One region of the Paenibacillus sp. FSL P4-0081 genome, then DNA from elsewhere that is predicted to be linked to it. Evidence: riboswitches for the same ligand, from Rfam matches in the RefSeq annotation. Region 1 holds a riboswitch; the other holds the start of a gene.
The links. A riboswitch is a leader RNA that binds a small molecule or an ion and turns the genes downstream of it on or off. The one in region 1 is predicted to bind cyclic di-AMP.
Positions count from the first base shown of each region.

Region 2: it holds a riboswitch for cyclic di-AMP, as region 1 does, so the genes downstream of both, P40081_RS25495 (alpha/beta fold hydrolase) here and P40081_RS09245 (NfeD family membrane protein) in region 1, are expected to answer to the same signal.

Region 1 is NZ_CP009280.1:2,169,501-2,177,528, reverse strand. Features, by position in the region: gene P40081_RS09255 (MATE family efflux transporter) at 37-1,422, opposite strand; gene P40081_RS09250 (flotillin family protein) at 1,601-3,022, opposite strand; gene P40081_RS09245 (NfeD family membrane protein) at 3,045-3,590, opposite strand; cyclic di-AMP (ydaO/yuaA leader) riboswitch at 3,748-3,934, opposite strand; gene P40081_RS09240 (glycoside hydrolase family 88/105 protein) at 4,207-6,609, opposite strand; gene P40081_RS09235 (hypothetical protein) at 6,606-7,802, opposite strand; gene P40081_RS09230 (polysaccharide deacetylase family protein) at 7,910-8,028, opposite strand, start outside.
Region 2 is NZ_CP009280.1:5,963,874-5,971,901, forward strand. Features, by position in the region: gene P40081_RS39490 (glycoside hydrolase family 43 protein) at 42-998, opposite strand; partial or broken gene P40081_RS39495 (glycoside hydrolase family 43 protein) at 1,272-1,940, opposite strand; gene P40081_RS25485 (sensor histidine kinase) at 2,768-3,811, shown strand; gene P40081_RS25490 (MerR family transcriptional regulator) at 3,974-4,375, opposite strand; gene P40081_RS25495 (alpha/beta fold hydrolase) at 4,761-5,105, opposite strand; cyclic di-AMP (ydaO/yuaA leader) riboswitch at 5,129-5,262, opposite strand; gene mnhG (monovalent cation/H(+) antiporter subunit G) at 5,261-5,620, opposite strand; gene P40081_RS25505 (Na(+)/H(+) antiporter subunit F1) at 5,610-5,903, opposite strand; gene P40081_RS25510 (Na+/H+ antiporter subunit E) at 5,903-6,385, opposite strand; gene P40081_RS25515 (Na+/H+ antiporter subunit D) at 6,391-7,866, opposite strand; gene P40081_RS25520 (Na(+)/H(+) antiporter subunit C) at 7,863-8,028, opposite strand, start outside.

The DNA of each region.
Region 1 (8,028 bases):
CTTACGGGACAGCCTTTAGATCAGCAGCCACAGCGTTCATATCAGCTTATGCGCAAACCATTTGTCGCCTCTGAAGCGCCATAGAAACACAAATCCCCGGACGGCCCACTCGCAGTTCATCGCCAGCCAGACCCCCAGCACACCGTAGCCTAGGACGATCCCGAGAATGTAACCGAATACGACCCGGAACAGCCACATCGACAGCATGGAGGTGATAGAGGTGAAGCGGGAATCCCCCGCTGCCCGCAGCGCGGACGGCAGAATGAAGCTGACCGCCCACAGCGGAATCTGGGCAATAGCATTCACCAGCAGGACTACAAACAAGTCGTCAATGATCTCAGGAGGCGGAGAGAAGATTGACACCAGCGGATGGAACAGCGGCATCAGGAGCAGGGCGACCAAGGCATACGAGGCTGAACCGATCCAGAGGAAGGACTTGATGAATTTTCTGGCATCTGCCACATCCCCCCGCCCGATGCTTTGGCCCACCACCGTCACGATCGTCAGAGACAACGCACTGGCCGGTATCTGAAACACCATCGCCAGCGAGCCGGCAATAGCATTGGTCGCAATCGCATAGGTGCCCATACTAACAATAAAAATCTGGGTCAGCAGCTTGCCGCCATTGAAGAACATCTGCTCAGCTGCAAATGGAACGCCGATGAACATAATTCTGCGCAGCATAGAGACCGGAACATGGAACAGGTCGCGGACCCGCACACGCAGTACCGTGTCAATCTTGAACAGGTACACCAGGGCAAAGATCATGCCCGCATACCGCGCGATATTGACCGCCAGCGTCATCCCCAGCACACCCATGTGCAGCAGGTTAATGAAGACTACGTTCAGAAGTACGTACAGCAGATTCATGATCAGCGACAGCATCAGCGAAGCCCGCGTCCTGCCGACGCCGCGCAGCGCACCGCACACAGCCTGAACCACGGCGATCCCCAGATAAGAAATACTGCTGCCGATCATGTAGATCCGGGCATTATCCAGCACATCGGCGGAAGCTGTTCCGAACAGCAGGTTCAGTATCGGCGTGTGGAAGCCCATGAGCAGAAGTCCGATTCCCACGGCGATCAGCGATACCGAGGTAACCGAACCCGCCGTAGCCTGGGATACCATCCGGTCGTTGCCGCTGCCTTTGTACTGCGCAACGACCACTGTCCCGCCGGTAGCAATGGCAACGAATACGTTGATCAGGAATATATTCAGTGAATCTACCATATTCACCGCACTGACCGCCGCCATGCCGGATGAGCTGATCATCGCAGTGTTTACCAGATTAAGCCCGATGATGAAAGCCTGGTCAATCAGGATCGGAATAAATAAAGCTACAATTTGCCGGTAATCCATCCCTTCCCCGGAAAGGTACTTCTCCAGCCATTTTTTGGCCGGCAGTCGAGCCTGAAGCTGCATAAATATATCACATTCTTTTCTGTAGAATAATTGCGAGCAGACAGTACATTCCTTCCAGTTTACTACAAATCCAGCTTCACGTCTGTGACCAGTGAGAATAACCGGCACACAAAAAAGCAATAAATCCGCAATTCTCCATTAACGAAAGAACGGCGGCTTTATTGCTGCTGTATATGAATTACTGCTCTTTATCCCGGCCAAGCAGTCCGCTGAGCGCTTCGGTCACATTCATACCGGTAAGCGTCTGGGTCAACTCAGGAACCTGGGCCATTATTTTGGCGATATCACCGGTAATTTTGTTCACGCCTGAGGTAGCTCCATCCTGGGAAATCACTGTAATCTTATCCACCTTGGCGAGCGGGGAAGCAATTTTCTCAGCCAGCTCCGGCAGTATTTTCAGGAATTCCACGGTAAGCGCAGCTTGTGTGAACTGTTTGTACGCTTCGGCTTTCTTCTCCAGGGCTCCCGCTTCCGCCGCTCCGGCCAGCTGGACAATCTCCGCATTCGCTCTCCCTTTCGCCAGCTCAGCTTCCGCCGTGGCCAGTCCGCGCTTGGTCGTTGTCGCTGCCTCGGCTTCCGCCTCAAGAATCTGCCGCTGCTTGGCGGCTTCCGCTCTCATGACCGTAGCCTGGTTCTCCGCCTGGGCAGGCTTGATCACCGTTGCCTCCAGCTCCCGCTGTCTCAGCTCGACTTCAATTTCCCGGACTGTGCGGTTGGCCTCCGCTTCCATCTGCGTGATTTTGACCTGTTCGGTAACGAGCGATTGCTTAATTTTGTTCTGCTGCAATTCATACGCAAGATCCGCCTGTGCCTTCTTCACTTCTGTCTCCAGCTTGAAATCCGCCTGCTTGATGTTCAGTTCCTTCTCAAACAGGGATTCCTTCGCGCGGGCGGCGGTTCCCGCTTCAATGGTGGCCTGATGCGCATTGGCTTTGGCAATGGAGGATTCCTTCTCCGCCTCGGCCTGCTTGATCTGAATGTCGCGTTCCGCTTCCGCCTTGGCAATGCTGGCATCGCGGCGGATGCGCTCAATTTCCGGAACCCCCATATTGTCGATATACCCTTTGTCATCCGTAATTTTCTTGATGGTGAAGCTGACGACCTCAAGCCCCATCTTGTCGAGGTCCTCCGAGCAGGTCTCCCTCATCTTGCTGTTGATTTCATCAGGCGTCTTTAGGATGGATTCCACCGTCAATTGCCCGATTAAGCCGCGCAGGTGGCCCTCCACCGAATGCAGGATAATCGTCTCGCGGTCTTCTTCCGGCCGGTCGATGAACTGCTCACTGGCCGTCAGAATAGCGGTGGGATCGCTTTTGATTTTTATCTGGGCGACCGCCTCCAGGTTGAGCTTGATGCCCTGCCGGGAGAACATCGCCTGCGCCGGAATGACATCGAAGCTCATCAGCATCATCGAGATGGTCTTATTGTTCTGGAAGCCGGGGATGACGAACGTCCCGCCGCCCTGCACCACTCTTTTACCGCCGAGACCGTATACAATCATCGCCTGATTGGGCGGGACTTTTTTATAAGCGGTCACGATACTGAACAAAGCCAGCAGAATAACAACAACAATGCCTGAGATTAAATAAAGAATAACCATTTGGTCCGACACTCCCCGTCATTTATACTTCTCCGAATTCCCTCTCGAAGAGGGTTACTTCCGCCATTCCCTTATCCACCTTCAAAATAATCACCCTGTCGCCCCTCACGAGCTGCTGGCCGGTTGCTGCCCGCACTCCAATGGAGCGCATCGTTCCGTGCAGCACATATTTCATTTCCCCGGCTGCCCCATCCGCTGCAGGCACACTGATGTATCCAAGCTGCCCTGCCTGCTCATAATCCAATTCATTCATGCTGCTGTCATACCGGGTCATCACCCGGGCCAGCACTGCATACATCAGACACCCTGTCAGCAAGGCAATCATGGTACAGATCAGCACTACTGCAAGCACGCTCATTCCGCTGAAGCGGATAAGCACATAACCAGAGCCGCCCCAGACTGTTACAAACACCATCAGCGGGAGTATAGGCACAAAGCCCGGACCCCCGGCGTCACCGCCCCCCGCATGCAGATGACCCGCCAGGCTATGCCCGTGAAGTCCGCCGCTGAGGAGCAGGAGCAGTCCGACCCAGAAGCACACGATAAATATAGTTAAGATAACGATCACCTCCTTAGGCAGTTCAGATCACATTATAAAGATACTTTTTACGTTGTTATATGAATTGTTATTCTTGATTCAGACCGTCTTCCCCCACTGCCTGCACAGCAAAAAGACCACAGCAGCAGCAGGGCTCTCCGTGGTCGGTTAATCGATCATGGCGCTCATCCTCTCTCTTCGAGGCTTACGGGGTTAGCTGACGGATTCGGGCAGCGAGATTGCCCTACCTTGCCGGAGCACCGTTACAGCATGCAGCAAGGATTCACCCCAGGTGAGCGGCCGCTATCTGAGCAAAAGCCGTAATCACCGTTGGTTCCCCCGTTCCCATTACTGGAATTCAGCCATTTGAGAACAGTTAAATTTCATTCGGTTGTTGATTTGAATCTTACGCCTGCAGCCATTTAATGTAAAACGCTGCGGTTGACAAAAGAAGCCAAAAATGCCGTCCCTGCATGAATGAAGGCGTATTCTTTGCTTTCGTTCTTAAGCGGCCGATGATTTACTCCTTCTTGCTCCGTTTCTCTGGAGCAGTGCTGTTACATAGCAAAGAGGCTGTCTAGTAAGCAGTGAATCTGCTTACTAGACAGCCCCGGCCGGCAAATATTATCAATACAGTATAATTTCTTTATCGTTTCTGTGCTTCCAGCTCCCGCGTAAGCTCCAGCGCTTCAATACCGGCCAGCAGTACTATGCCAATTCCGTGAGTATCGTTGAGCTGCCAGGTGAGCTGCTCCTTGTAATAGAGCTTATTGAAGGAGTAGCCTGATCCCCGGCAGACGCCGTAGACATTCCCCTGCTTGTCGATGCAGTATTCGGCAAGGGCGTGCCAGCCGCGTATTGCTGCAGCGGCGTAGGGTTGCGGCTTGAGCAGCCAGCCTCTGCGTACCCCTCTCGCGAAGGCATACACGAACATTGAAGAGCAGGATGCCTCCGCATAGGTTTCAGCATCCGTCAGAACTTGATGCCATAGCCCTGCTGCATCCTGTAGCCGCAGATACCCTTCACACAGCTCCCGGAAATAATCCAGCAGCTCCGGCTGCTGCGGGTGCTGCTCCGGCAGAATCTCCAGCAGCTCGGTCAGTGAGAACAGCACCCAGCCGTTGCCTCTGCCCCAAGGCACACCGTTCGGCTTGCCGAATTTATAGTCATAGACATGGTGCATAATGCCAAGCTCCGGCTGGAACAGCCGCGCGCGGTAATGCAGAAACTGGGCCACGGCGTCATCCAGATAGGCAGCATTGCCGGTCAGCTGATAGTACCGGACCAGAAAAGGGGTGCTCATATACAAATCATCACACCACATTGTTCCCTGCATGAAATCGGTCGTGCCCCGGGTGCGGTAGAGCGCACCCGCCTCGTCACGGGACTGTGTCCCTTGAATGTAGCGGGCAATGTATTCTGCCGCCCCGGCTGCTCCAGGCAGCGGCTGCACGCTGTGCGCTGCCAGCATCGCCGCACCGAATGAGCCGCAATCATCCAGGGAGTCGATTAGCGCCAGCTGCTGATTAATTCCCGGAGCGCCGTAACGGCCCGTGTCCCAGAGTGAATATTCATGAAGCCGTGTGCACTGCTCAATATGGCCTCTGGTATAAGCGGTGTAATGGGAATCATCCAGCACTGTCCCTGTGCACAGCAGCCCGTATAACGTCACGCCCAGCGGATAATTCCAGCGTCCGTACAGCGTGCTCTCCAGATACGGCCTGACCGCTCCGCCGGGGCGGTCTACCCGCCAGAAGCAGCTCTCCGCCCCTTCCCCAAAGGGAGTATCCATCATAGCCGCCGCAGCAGCCTCCGGTGCAGCCGATGCAAGGAAGGTCCCCAGATACAGCCAGGGTCCTGCCTGCCCTTCCACAGGATGCGGCAAGACCAGGTTCACGGTGTCCGCTTCCGCTTCTCCCCCTGCGTCCGCCGCTTCCAGCCGGAAGCCCCAGTCCGGGCCGCCGCAGACGGCCTCGACCAGCAGATCATGGCTGCCGAAGCCCAGCGGCAGCACACATTCAAGCCCGGCACTCCCCCCGGGCTGGATGGCGGCAAGCCTGCCATCCACATAGACCCGGAGTGCCGCCACGTCCCGGCTGCGGAGGCTCAGCCGGGTGTCAGTGAAGCCCGGCGCTGTCACCGCCAGCCGGCTCCAGGCCAGCGCCTTCGCGCCGGGAACCTCGCCGAAGATACGCGCGAGATTCCCGGCGCAGGCCACGGTATCCGGCCATCCGGCCTGCGGATACCAGGCACAGCGGGACGCGAGCGCCGCTTCGTCCGCGCCGCTGCGGAATGCGCTTTGCAGCGGCTCCGCCTGGAGTGCTGCTGTTCCTCCTTGAGGAACGCCGGCGCGCTCGCACTCCGGCTGCAGCATCCATCTGCTCTGCTGCGGCGCGCTGTAAATCCAGCCCTCACAGCCGCTGCGCCCGGCTGTCGGGGCCAGGAAATGCAGCGGCGCGCCTTTCACGCTGCCCGTGCCGAAGATGCCGCCGCAGCCCGTGCCGACTGCGGTGAATTCCAGCAGCACATGGTTCCAGCCCTGGCTTAGCCCGGTCCGGAAGTAGGCCCTGCGGTCCGGAAATACATCGTCGTTCAGATTGGACTGGAACACGGCGGAGCCATTGACATAGACCGTTACCGGACCGAAGCAGCTGACAGCCAGCGGGATATCGCTCTCTGCTTCGCTCCACAGCTTGCCCCAGACATAGACAAATTCCCCGTCCTGCAGCTCCGGCAGCCGTTCCTTCAGATTCATCTCATACCGGCAGTCGGATAGCCGCGGAAAGCTGTCCTCCAGATGCACCCGGTACACTGGAGGCTGCGGCGGATTGGCACCGATATAGCGATTGGCTACGATCGCAAGCACGGATTCGGTATGCTCTCCAGCCGTACGCACGATAGAATTCTGCGGATCAAAATATGCCGGAACACCAGCCTCCACAGTCTTGCTGTTCTTCACAGTCCCGCCAGCCTCCACAGTATGCCCGCTCTTCGCTGCCTCACCACTCTTCACCGTCACCCTTCCATTGCCTGCCTCACCGCCTATCACAACGCCACCTCACCGCCGGGATAGAGGGTGGAGCTGTACAGCCGCTTGGGCTGCGGCAGCTGCCGCCCGGGATGCACCGCCTGCAGCGGGAGCGGTTCGCCGGCATAGACGGCCGCAAGCTCATCCGTATAAATAATGACCTGCTCGGTCCCGCTGCCCAGCAGGTCCCCATGCACGGCGTATCCCTGCTCGGCAAACCGGGCAACGATATTCATATAGCCGTCATAGAGCGCGGGAAGCACAGCTTCGCCCCGGCGGTAAGCAAGAATATAATCCGGCGCATCCTTCCAGAAATGACTTACGGCTTCAACGATCGTCAGCCAGCCGTCCGTGGTGCGCTCTTCCTTCCACAGCTCCTGACCGGACTGGTCCAGCAGAAACATCGCGTCTTTACCGCGCAGGCCCTTGCCGTCATCTTCACGGACCATACGGTCGAGACCGGCAATCTGCAGACCCGGCAGGTCGGGACGGAACCGTCCGAGCGCCAGATGCTGCGATTCAATGGAGCCTTCATACCGCCACAGCTCATGCCCGTCACGGTCATACATCACCGTCACACTGCCGCCGATCACCAGCTCCGGCACTCCGTCTCCATTCACATCGCCGACCCACAGGCAATCCGCATGATCCTCCAGATCATGGCAGCTCCACAGCCGCTTTCCGTCCGCATCCAGCAGATCATATCCGACCATGACCTCATCACGCCCGTCTCCGTCAAAATCGTACACCCACGGATAATGCCCCACATTGCCCTGATGGGTCCAGAGCAATTCGAAGCTGGAGTTCAGTGCCCACAGCTGATGATAGCGGTCTTTGAGGATAATGTCGGAAGGATGTCCGCTGCCCTTCAGGTTGGCAATAATGATGCAGTCATGGGCTTCCTTGGCCGGCAGCGGATGGACCGACTTGACCTTGCCCGTCGCCCCCTCCAGAATCTGCAGCCGGTCATCCATCACACACAGCACCTCAAGCGCGCCGTCTCCGTCAATATCGAAGATTTGGGCCGGATAATCCGACCCTGAGCTGCCTGCACCCTTATCCGGCCTCCCGGTCTGCCACAACAGACGGCCCTCCAAGTCATAGGCAGTCAGGCACTGCACCTGATGCGGAATATAACGGACATCCTGGCGGTTATCCGGCTGAACCAGCAGCAGCTCTGCCCTGCCGTCCCCGTCCAGATCACCGAGCAGCATTTTACATCTTGGACCGGCGGCTGAAATATCGATTCCGGCCAGCCGGTGCAGCGATTGATTCGTTTTTTTCACAGTAATTCCTCCTTATCTCTATCCCAGTCCTGTAATCAGCCTAACTCCACAGTCTGTCCTCCAGGCACCCCGACCACAGTTCCGGCAACCTCCAGCCAGACGGCAGCAGCTCCCGGATTGTATACAAAATCCCGTGCGGCAGAAAAAACCAGAC
Region 2 (8,028 bases), 3.8 Mb from region 1:
CACCCGGCTGCTTGGCGCATGCCGGGTACCCCTTCCTCATTCTATAAAGTTAGCTCATGGCCATCCGGCACCGGCAATCCGAATACCGGCAGTCCGTCTTCTCCCCATGCCACAGGCTGGACACGGGTATGACGGTTAGGGTCATTCAAGGGATCTCCCTCTATTTCCTTATAATTTCTGGCGTGATAGACAAGCAGGTCCTGCGTTCCATCTGCCGTTACCGTAAAGCTGTTATGTCCCGGACCGTACTGGCCGTTCTCTTCGCTGGTCGTAAAGACGGGGACCGGGGATTTCGTCCACGAGCCGGGGTCCAGCAGATTGCTGTCATCCGGTGCGGTAAGCAGGCCCATGCAGTAATGGTGATCGGTCGCGCTGGCCGAATAGGTCAGGAGAACTCTTCCGTTCTTTTTCATAACAGCAGGCCCTTCATTTACACGGTATCCAATCGTCTCCCACTCATAGTCCGGCCGGGTCAGCAGGATCTGCTCACCTTCCAGCGTCCATGGATTAGCCATCTTCGAGATAAACAGGCTGGAGTTCCCCTGAACCGAAGGGTCCTCCTGCGCCCACACCAGATACTGCGATCCCGCATGCGCAAAGGTAGTGGCATCCAGCGAGAACGTATCCCATGCGGTATAGATTCTCCCCTTCTCCTCCCAGCTTCCTTCCAGCGGATTGTCAGAAGCATTCTCCAGTACATACAGACGCTGTGCAAAAGGTGCATCATCACTGCCGGCGGAGAAATAGATGTACCACTTCCCGCTGATGTAATGAATTTCCGGCGCCCATACATAACCGCTCATAATACCGGTGGTATGCTTCGTCCAGATGACGACAGGCTCGCTGGCTGTAAGTCCGCCGATCGTCCGGGCTCTCCGCAGCTCAATCCGGTCATATTCGGGAACCGAAGCGGTGAAGTAATAATAGCCGTCACTATGCCGGTAAATGCAGGGGTCTGCCCGCTGTAGGACAACCGGGTTGGTGATTGTTTCATTCATTATGTAGCTATGTCCGTCCCCGAAGGCCGCCAGCAGCAGGCTGCGTTCCCCGGCAGTAACCGGAAGGACTCCGCCGTGGCGTTTGGTGTTTACACCAAGGTCGAACTCCCTGTCTGCAAGCACGCGGAAATCGCCGCTGCTAAGGTCAGACGTTAACAAGGGAAGATATCCCTTCCCTTCCGCATAACGGTCCACAATCAGGCACCATTCCCCGCGGCCGTTCAGCTTATAAATCTCCGGGCCTTCCACGCCCATAATGGCCTCCAGAACCGGCGCATCCACAAAGCTGAAGGCGTCTTTATCCAGCGACGCACCTTGCTCCACCCGGATATTCTTAGTTGTCTCATCCTTCGAGAAACGGTAGTACCTCCCGCCAGCAGCGATAATTGTCGTATCAATGATATGATTGTCGCGCTCAATGTACTTCTCTGCTGCCGTAAATTCCCGGAAATTCTTCGTGCGCGCGCTGTATATTTTATGCTTCCGTTCACTCTCATGCGGCTCCTGAGTAGCCGAAGCCCAGAATACCAGGAATTCATCCGCAGCCTCATCGTAAATCGCCTCAGGAGCCCATACACATCCGGCGCCCTCCACACCGACCGTAACTGCCCACGGCTGTGACCAGTTCACCAGATCAGCAGATTCCCAGACAATAATATCGCGGCTGCCGGCCTCCACTGCTGCACCCCAGCCCTTGCCGCTGGCAATGCGCAGATCGGTGGCAATCAGATAGAATTTGCTTTCCTTCGGCGAACGGATGATAAAGGGATCTCTGGCTCCCTTTTCCCCGAGCTCCGAGCGCAGAACAGGCAGACCCGCGTTCAGATCCTTAAAGTGCAGGCCGTCCTCACTGTAGGAGAAATAGACCTGTTCGCCATCCGGCTGCTCCCCGATGAAATGAACTAAGAGATAACCGGTGTATGCGGGTATAGATTGAGACAAGCTAAGCCCTCCTTAGGGAATTATTATACCGAACAAATCTTCCAGTCCGGCTTCGTGTCATTTAGTTAACACTAATATTAATCTATTTACTATTATATTAATATTATAGTTAGGGAACATAGATAGAGTCAATGCTGTTTCTGCTGAAATTCACCTGAGAAAAAAAGCCGCTGAACGGATTCAGCGGCTTCATTACCTTTTACATGGCTGCAATGTCTGCCGCCTAATGATAGCTGGGCAATAAAAATCAACCTGCTGGATCTCTCACGTTTACGGGATCACCGCTTTGATCTTCACCCGGGGCCAGTCGGGCTCCATCCTTGTTCAAGTAAGGTACACTGCGCCTATCCACTCAAAATTACAGCTTCGTTTCACCAGCCGGTTGCGCCTGAGACTGGTTACAGCCTTGCCTTCGCCATCAAAGCCCACAAAATTTGTTCATTTATTGTTCAGTTAAGACGTTTACACTATGCTCGAGGGAGGCATCTAACCTTGGGAAAAAAGCGAGCAGAAGAAAAACGGAAATGTGAGTGAGGTAGCTGCACTAACAACCATTACGCCAAAGGAATGTGCAAGCAACATTATTGGAAGGACTTTCGGTTTTATATAACAACCCTCTCCATTTATAGCATTTATATGTTGATTTTCCCGGTTAACTATCTCTTCAAAACTCTCACACGTATATGCAGATGAAAAAAGATTATCCCAAATTCTATTTAATTTGCTGCATAACGCAATTAAGTATAACGGAGCAAGGAGAGATTATTATTGAAGCCTCTAGGGTTAAACAACGCCGCAACATTAGCGAAGATAAAGGATCTGCTGAAGTGGTCCGTGCAGGATCGTCCGGGCCTCTCTATGAGATGGCAAGACCCAATATTCTAATTGTGGACGAGGATCCGGTGAACCTGAAAGTGTTGGCTGATATTCTCTATGAAGAAAATTACAGATTAACTGCGGTCTCCAGTGCCGATGAAGCCCTTGAACTGATCCGCTCTGCTTCCTGGGATTTGTTAATTGCCGATGTGAAAATGCCGCAAATGTCAGGATATGAGCTTACCAAGCAGGTCAGACAACATTTTGATATTACGGAGCTGCCGATACTCTTGTTAATTACCCATTCGATTTCAGAAGAGTCATATACAGAATTCTTACATGGAGCCAATGACTATGTAACCAAACCTGTTGAAAGATTAGAGCTGAAGTACAGAGTGCAGGCATTAATTTCGTTGAAACAATCGATTGACCAAAGTCTGCGGATGGAAACAGCCTACTTGCAGGCCCAGATCAAACCGCATTTCTTATTCAACACCATCAACTCCATTATGGCCCTGAGTGAATTTGATATGGAACAGATGCGTAATGTAGCGGGTGCATTTGCAGATTACTTGCGGTATAGCGTTGATTTCATTAATACGAATCAGCTGGTGGATCTGGAGAATGAAATTTCCCTGGTGAAATCCTATTTATTCATTGAGCAAGTCCGTTTTGGAGACAGGTTAACTGTGGTGTGGGAGATCCAGCCCGCTCTCCGTTTCAAGCTTCCTCCGCTGTCCATCCAGCCGCTCGTTGAGAATGCAGTAAGACATGGATTGCTGAGCCGGGCGAAGGGCGGCGAACTGGTGGTGCGCATATATCAGGCGGAAGCTGGCGCCTGTGTACAGATTATAGATAATGGCAAAGGGATTCCGGCTGCCGAGATTGAGAACCTCCTAAGCCTTACCCGGCATAACACCGGGGGAATCGGCTTAAGGAATACCAACCGCCGTTTGGTTCAGCGGTATGGCCAGGGTCTTCTTATCCAGAGTGAACCGGGCAGGGGCACGACAGTATCGTTCATGATTCCTCTTGATAATCATCCGGTATCTTAAGTTCCAACCAGATTTCACCACCTCATAAATCACGTCTAATGTCCGCGCATCTGGGCATTACTCCCGATACCTCGGTTACGCGGGGGCAGTGGCTGAGTCTAAGCAAAATGGACAAGCTCAAACCATGAAGCTGCCGCTCATTGAATTCGGTCCGGAATGTATTTATTGCACCTTCAAGTGGTTAAGATGATCCGCAATCCGGTTAAGCTCATCGGCAAGCGCCGCCAGGGAAGCAACAAGCAGCTGCTGTCTGTCCGGCTTCTTCGGCTCGGCGCTGATTTTCTCCATTGGCGGAGGAGGTTGCAACTCCTTCTTGTCCTCTTTGCCATACATCGGAAAGCCGTCTTCAATCAGCAGACGAACAATGGTACTGAGATGGTAACGCTCTGCACGCAGTTCACTGATCCGCTTCAGTAGTTTCAAAGTTTCATAAGGGTAAAGCACCTGGTCTCCCTGACGGGTCGCGGCTACAAAATAAGAGAAATACTCTAGCCATCTCTTCACTGTGGTCGGAGGTAATTTCGATATCGTGATCAATTCCAGCTGCGTGTAATGGCGAACCATAACATCTCTCCTCTTTCTAGTGGACTTATATATTTTAATGGTATTCGTGTTCCACGAAATAAATGTGTGAAATTACTTATTTGCGTTTTTTCGCATCAAAAACGGCCAACTGCCTGCGAAGGCAGTTGGCCGTAGATCCATCCGGATATTGTCCTCGATCCTGCCTTGACCGGCCTCCAGAAACTTGCCGTAATATTTGAGTGCTTCTTCATGAAGTGCGTGGTACATATATTGCTCTCCAGCGTGAGCCCCCCGCCGCCAAATACTTATGCACCGGGCCGATCCACTGAATATTGCAGTCCCGCCGGACCCGCCGGTTTCGCCGGAGGCTTGAGGTTACCCTTCCCTCACTGTTCAGTTCCTTGAACAACCGATCCATTCAAAGTCATAAATGACCGCACCATACTCTGCTGCAATTTCCTTCGTGCGGTCTGTCGAGCTGGGCGAGCACAGCACCACCGGAACAAGCTACGATTACAGCCCTCTCTACAGCCAGAGCGTCCAATAACAGCTTCAAATCTTCACAATGTGTGTCTACGATCCGGCTAATCTCCACATCCATTTTACCGGACTGCCCGTTCCCTCTTAAATCGAATACGATTACTTTCGCACGCTTGCTGAAATAATCCGCTTGCGGCTCAAACAGATGATGGGAGGTCGAATAATCATGAATAAAAACAATAGGCAGACCGTTGCCCGACATCTCGTAATACAGCGACGTTCCATTCACCTTCAATATGCGGCATAAACAGTGCATCCTCTCATGAACGCTTGCGGGGTTAGCTGCCGGATTCGGGCCTGAAAGTAGCCCTACTCGTTTTTCCCGAGATTCACCCCATATAACCTGGTTCCCCCGCTTCCTATAAGGAATTCAGCGATTAAGTATTATTTTGCAGACGTTTCCTGACTTTCTTCCCCCAGGACCTTCAGATCATCCTGTACGCTCCCCTTCCACAAGGGGACTCCTGAACGGTAGGCTGCCCGGCCATTTAAATGGCCTGCCACCGGTGAAGTGATGAATACAAAAACAATCGCCAGCAGCAGCTTGACATTAACCGTTCCGTCTTTAAACCAAAAGTACAGGAAGCCTCCTGTCAGCAGACACAGCACCCCGAAGGTTGCACTTTTGGTGGCCGCATGTGAACGCAGGTACACATCAGGCAGCCGGACTAAGCCGAAGGCACTTAAGCCGCAGAAGACTGCACCCATCACCACAAGAATGGAGCTAATCAGTTCACCTGTCATTCGGGTTCCCTCCATCCTCTATAACGGCTCCCCGTTCAATATATCTGGCCAGTGCCGTTGTTCCAATAAACGTCAGAATACCGATAACCAGAATAACTTCAAGAAAGTCCTGGGTATCCAGCAGCATACAGAAAACAGTGATCATTGCGAGTACATGAATGCCTATCGTATCGAGCGCGGCAACCCTGTCTGATCGGGTTGGCCCTTTCAGGAGACGGAACAGGCATGCCAGCATCGCCAGCGCCAGAATGATCATTGCCACGGTTAGCATAACCTGGATCATTACCGGGTCACCTCCATAATCGCTTGTTCGAAAGTGCCTCTAATCTGCGCGACAAGCAGCTCTGCATCTTTAATATCAATTGCATGAATGTACAGCGTCCTGCCATCCTTCGAAACATCAAGAGTCAGGGTTCCCGGCGTCAGACAGATCAGGCACGATAACAGCGTAACCTCCCAAGCCGAGGTCAAGGCAGTCTCATAAGCAAAGATACCGGGACGTATAGCCAGCTTTGGACGGATGATATGGCCGATGACCACGAAATTCGAGACCGTAAGTTCACGGGCAAAGATCAGCAGAAGCTTCAGTATAGCCCATATACGTATGAGATAGAATGGCCGGGTCCGGGCCAGGGATTTCGTCAAAATCAGCAATAATATAATACCGATGACGTAGCCGGCTATGAAGCTTGAGCCAGAGCCATCGTTATTTATCGCCATCCACAGAAAGGCAATCAACAGATTTAAGAGGAATTGTAGGGCCATCTTCTCTACTCCTTCATTATGGCTTCAATGTACCGCGCAGGTGACGCCAAAACCTCGCCTGCCTGCGATACATAAGCATAGACGGACTCGGCACCGACCCCCATAGCAATCACAAGCAGCAGGAGTCCGGCGGCAATAGCCGATGCAGCCTTCAAGTTCACTCTAGGCAATTCATTCACCGGTTCATTTCCCCAGAACGCCAGCCTGAACACCTTCATCAGGGAATACAGCACCAGTAAGCTCGATCCTAGTCCAATTAAGGACAACGTCAGCATTCCCTCAGCCAGAGCTCCGCGGATGATCAGAATCTTGCCGGCAAACCCGCTCAGCGGCGGAATACCTGTCAGGGCAAGAGCAAGGATAAAGAACATCCAGCCGATGAACGGATACCTTTTAATCATCCCGCCCATACTGCCTAGCCGGTCAGTTCCGGCTGCGGATATAATCATCCCGCCCAGAATAAACATGAGTCCCTTGGCCAGCATATCGTGCAGCAGATAGAAGACCGCCCCATTCAGTGAATCTGCAGTCCCTGCAGCGAGTCCAAAGGCTACAAATCCAACGCTGATAATGATGTTATAATTCAGAATCCTCGGGATATCCTTATAAGCGACTGCCCCCAGGCTGCCCAGAATCATGGTAGCAGCAGCCATCCAGGCAATCCAGTCATGGGTGAAGCCGGGATCGTTAACAAACAGCAGCGTGAAGGTGCGGATGATTGCATAGAGTCCCACTTTGGTCAGCAGTGCACCGAACAACGCTCTAACAGCCGCCGGAGGCGCACTGTATGACCCTGGAAGCCAGAAGAACAGGAACAGCCCTGCCTTTAGGGAAAATACAATCAGGAACAAAACAGCAATCACATTAAGCACGCCGCCTTGTCCCGCTTCAGCGATACGCTGGGACAGGTGTGCCATGTTGAGTGTTCCTACTGCTGCATAGAGATAAGCTACCGCTGCTACAAACAGTGTCGAGGATACGATATTGATGAGCAGATATTTCGATGTTTCTCTTAGCTGAAGCTTGGTCCCTCCGAGTGAGATGAGCGCATAAGAAGAAATCAGCATGACCTCAAAAAAGACAAACAGGTTGAAAATATCTCCGGTAAGAAACGAGCCGTATACCCCGACCAGCAAAAACTGAAAGAACGTATAATAATAGAACCGCTCCCGCTTCTCTCCAATACTGCTGAAAGAGTAGCACAGAATCGCAAAGCTGACGATCGAAGCCATCATTACCAGCAATACAGCAAACATATCACCTACAAATACAATCCCGTACGGAGGAGCCCAGCCCCCCATCTGCAAGGTCTGTATGCCCTCAGAGTGGACACGTGAAACCAGCAGCACTGCAACCAGAATGTTCAGCAGACCGCTGAGCGCACTAATCACGCGCTGAAGCCGGATCTTCTCTTTGAGAAAAATCAGGATGACAGCCGTAGTCAGCGGAATGAGAATCGGGAGTACCAATAGATTGCTCATTCGTTGTCCTCCTTAATGCTGTCAATTTCGTCAGTACCCAGCGTCTGGTAAGACCGGTACGCGAGTACGAAGTAGAAGGCTGTAACCCCAAAGCTGATAACTATGGAGGTTAGAATCAATGCCTGCGGCAGCGGATCAACATAAGTATCCGCTTTGCCCAGC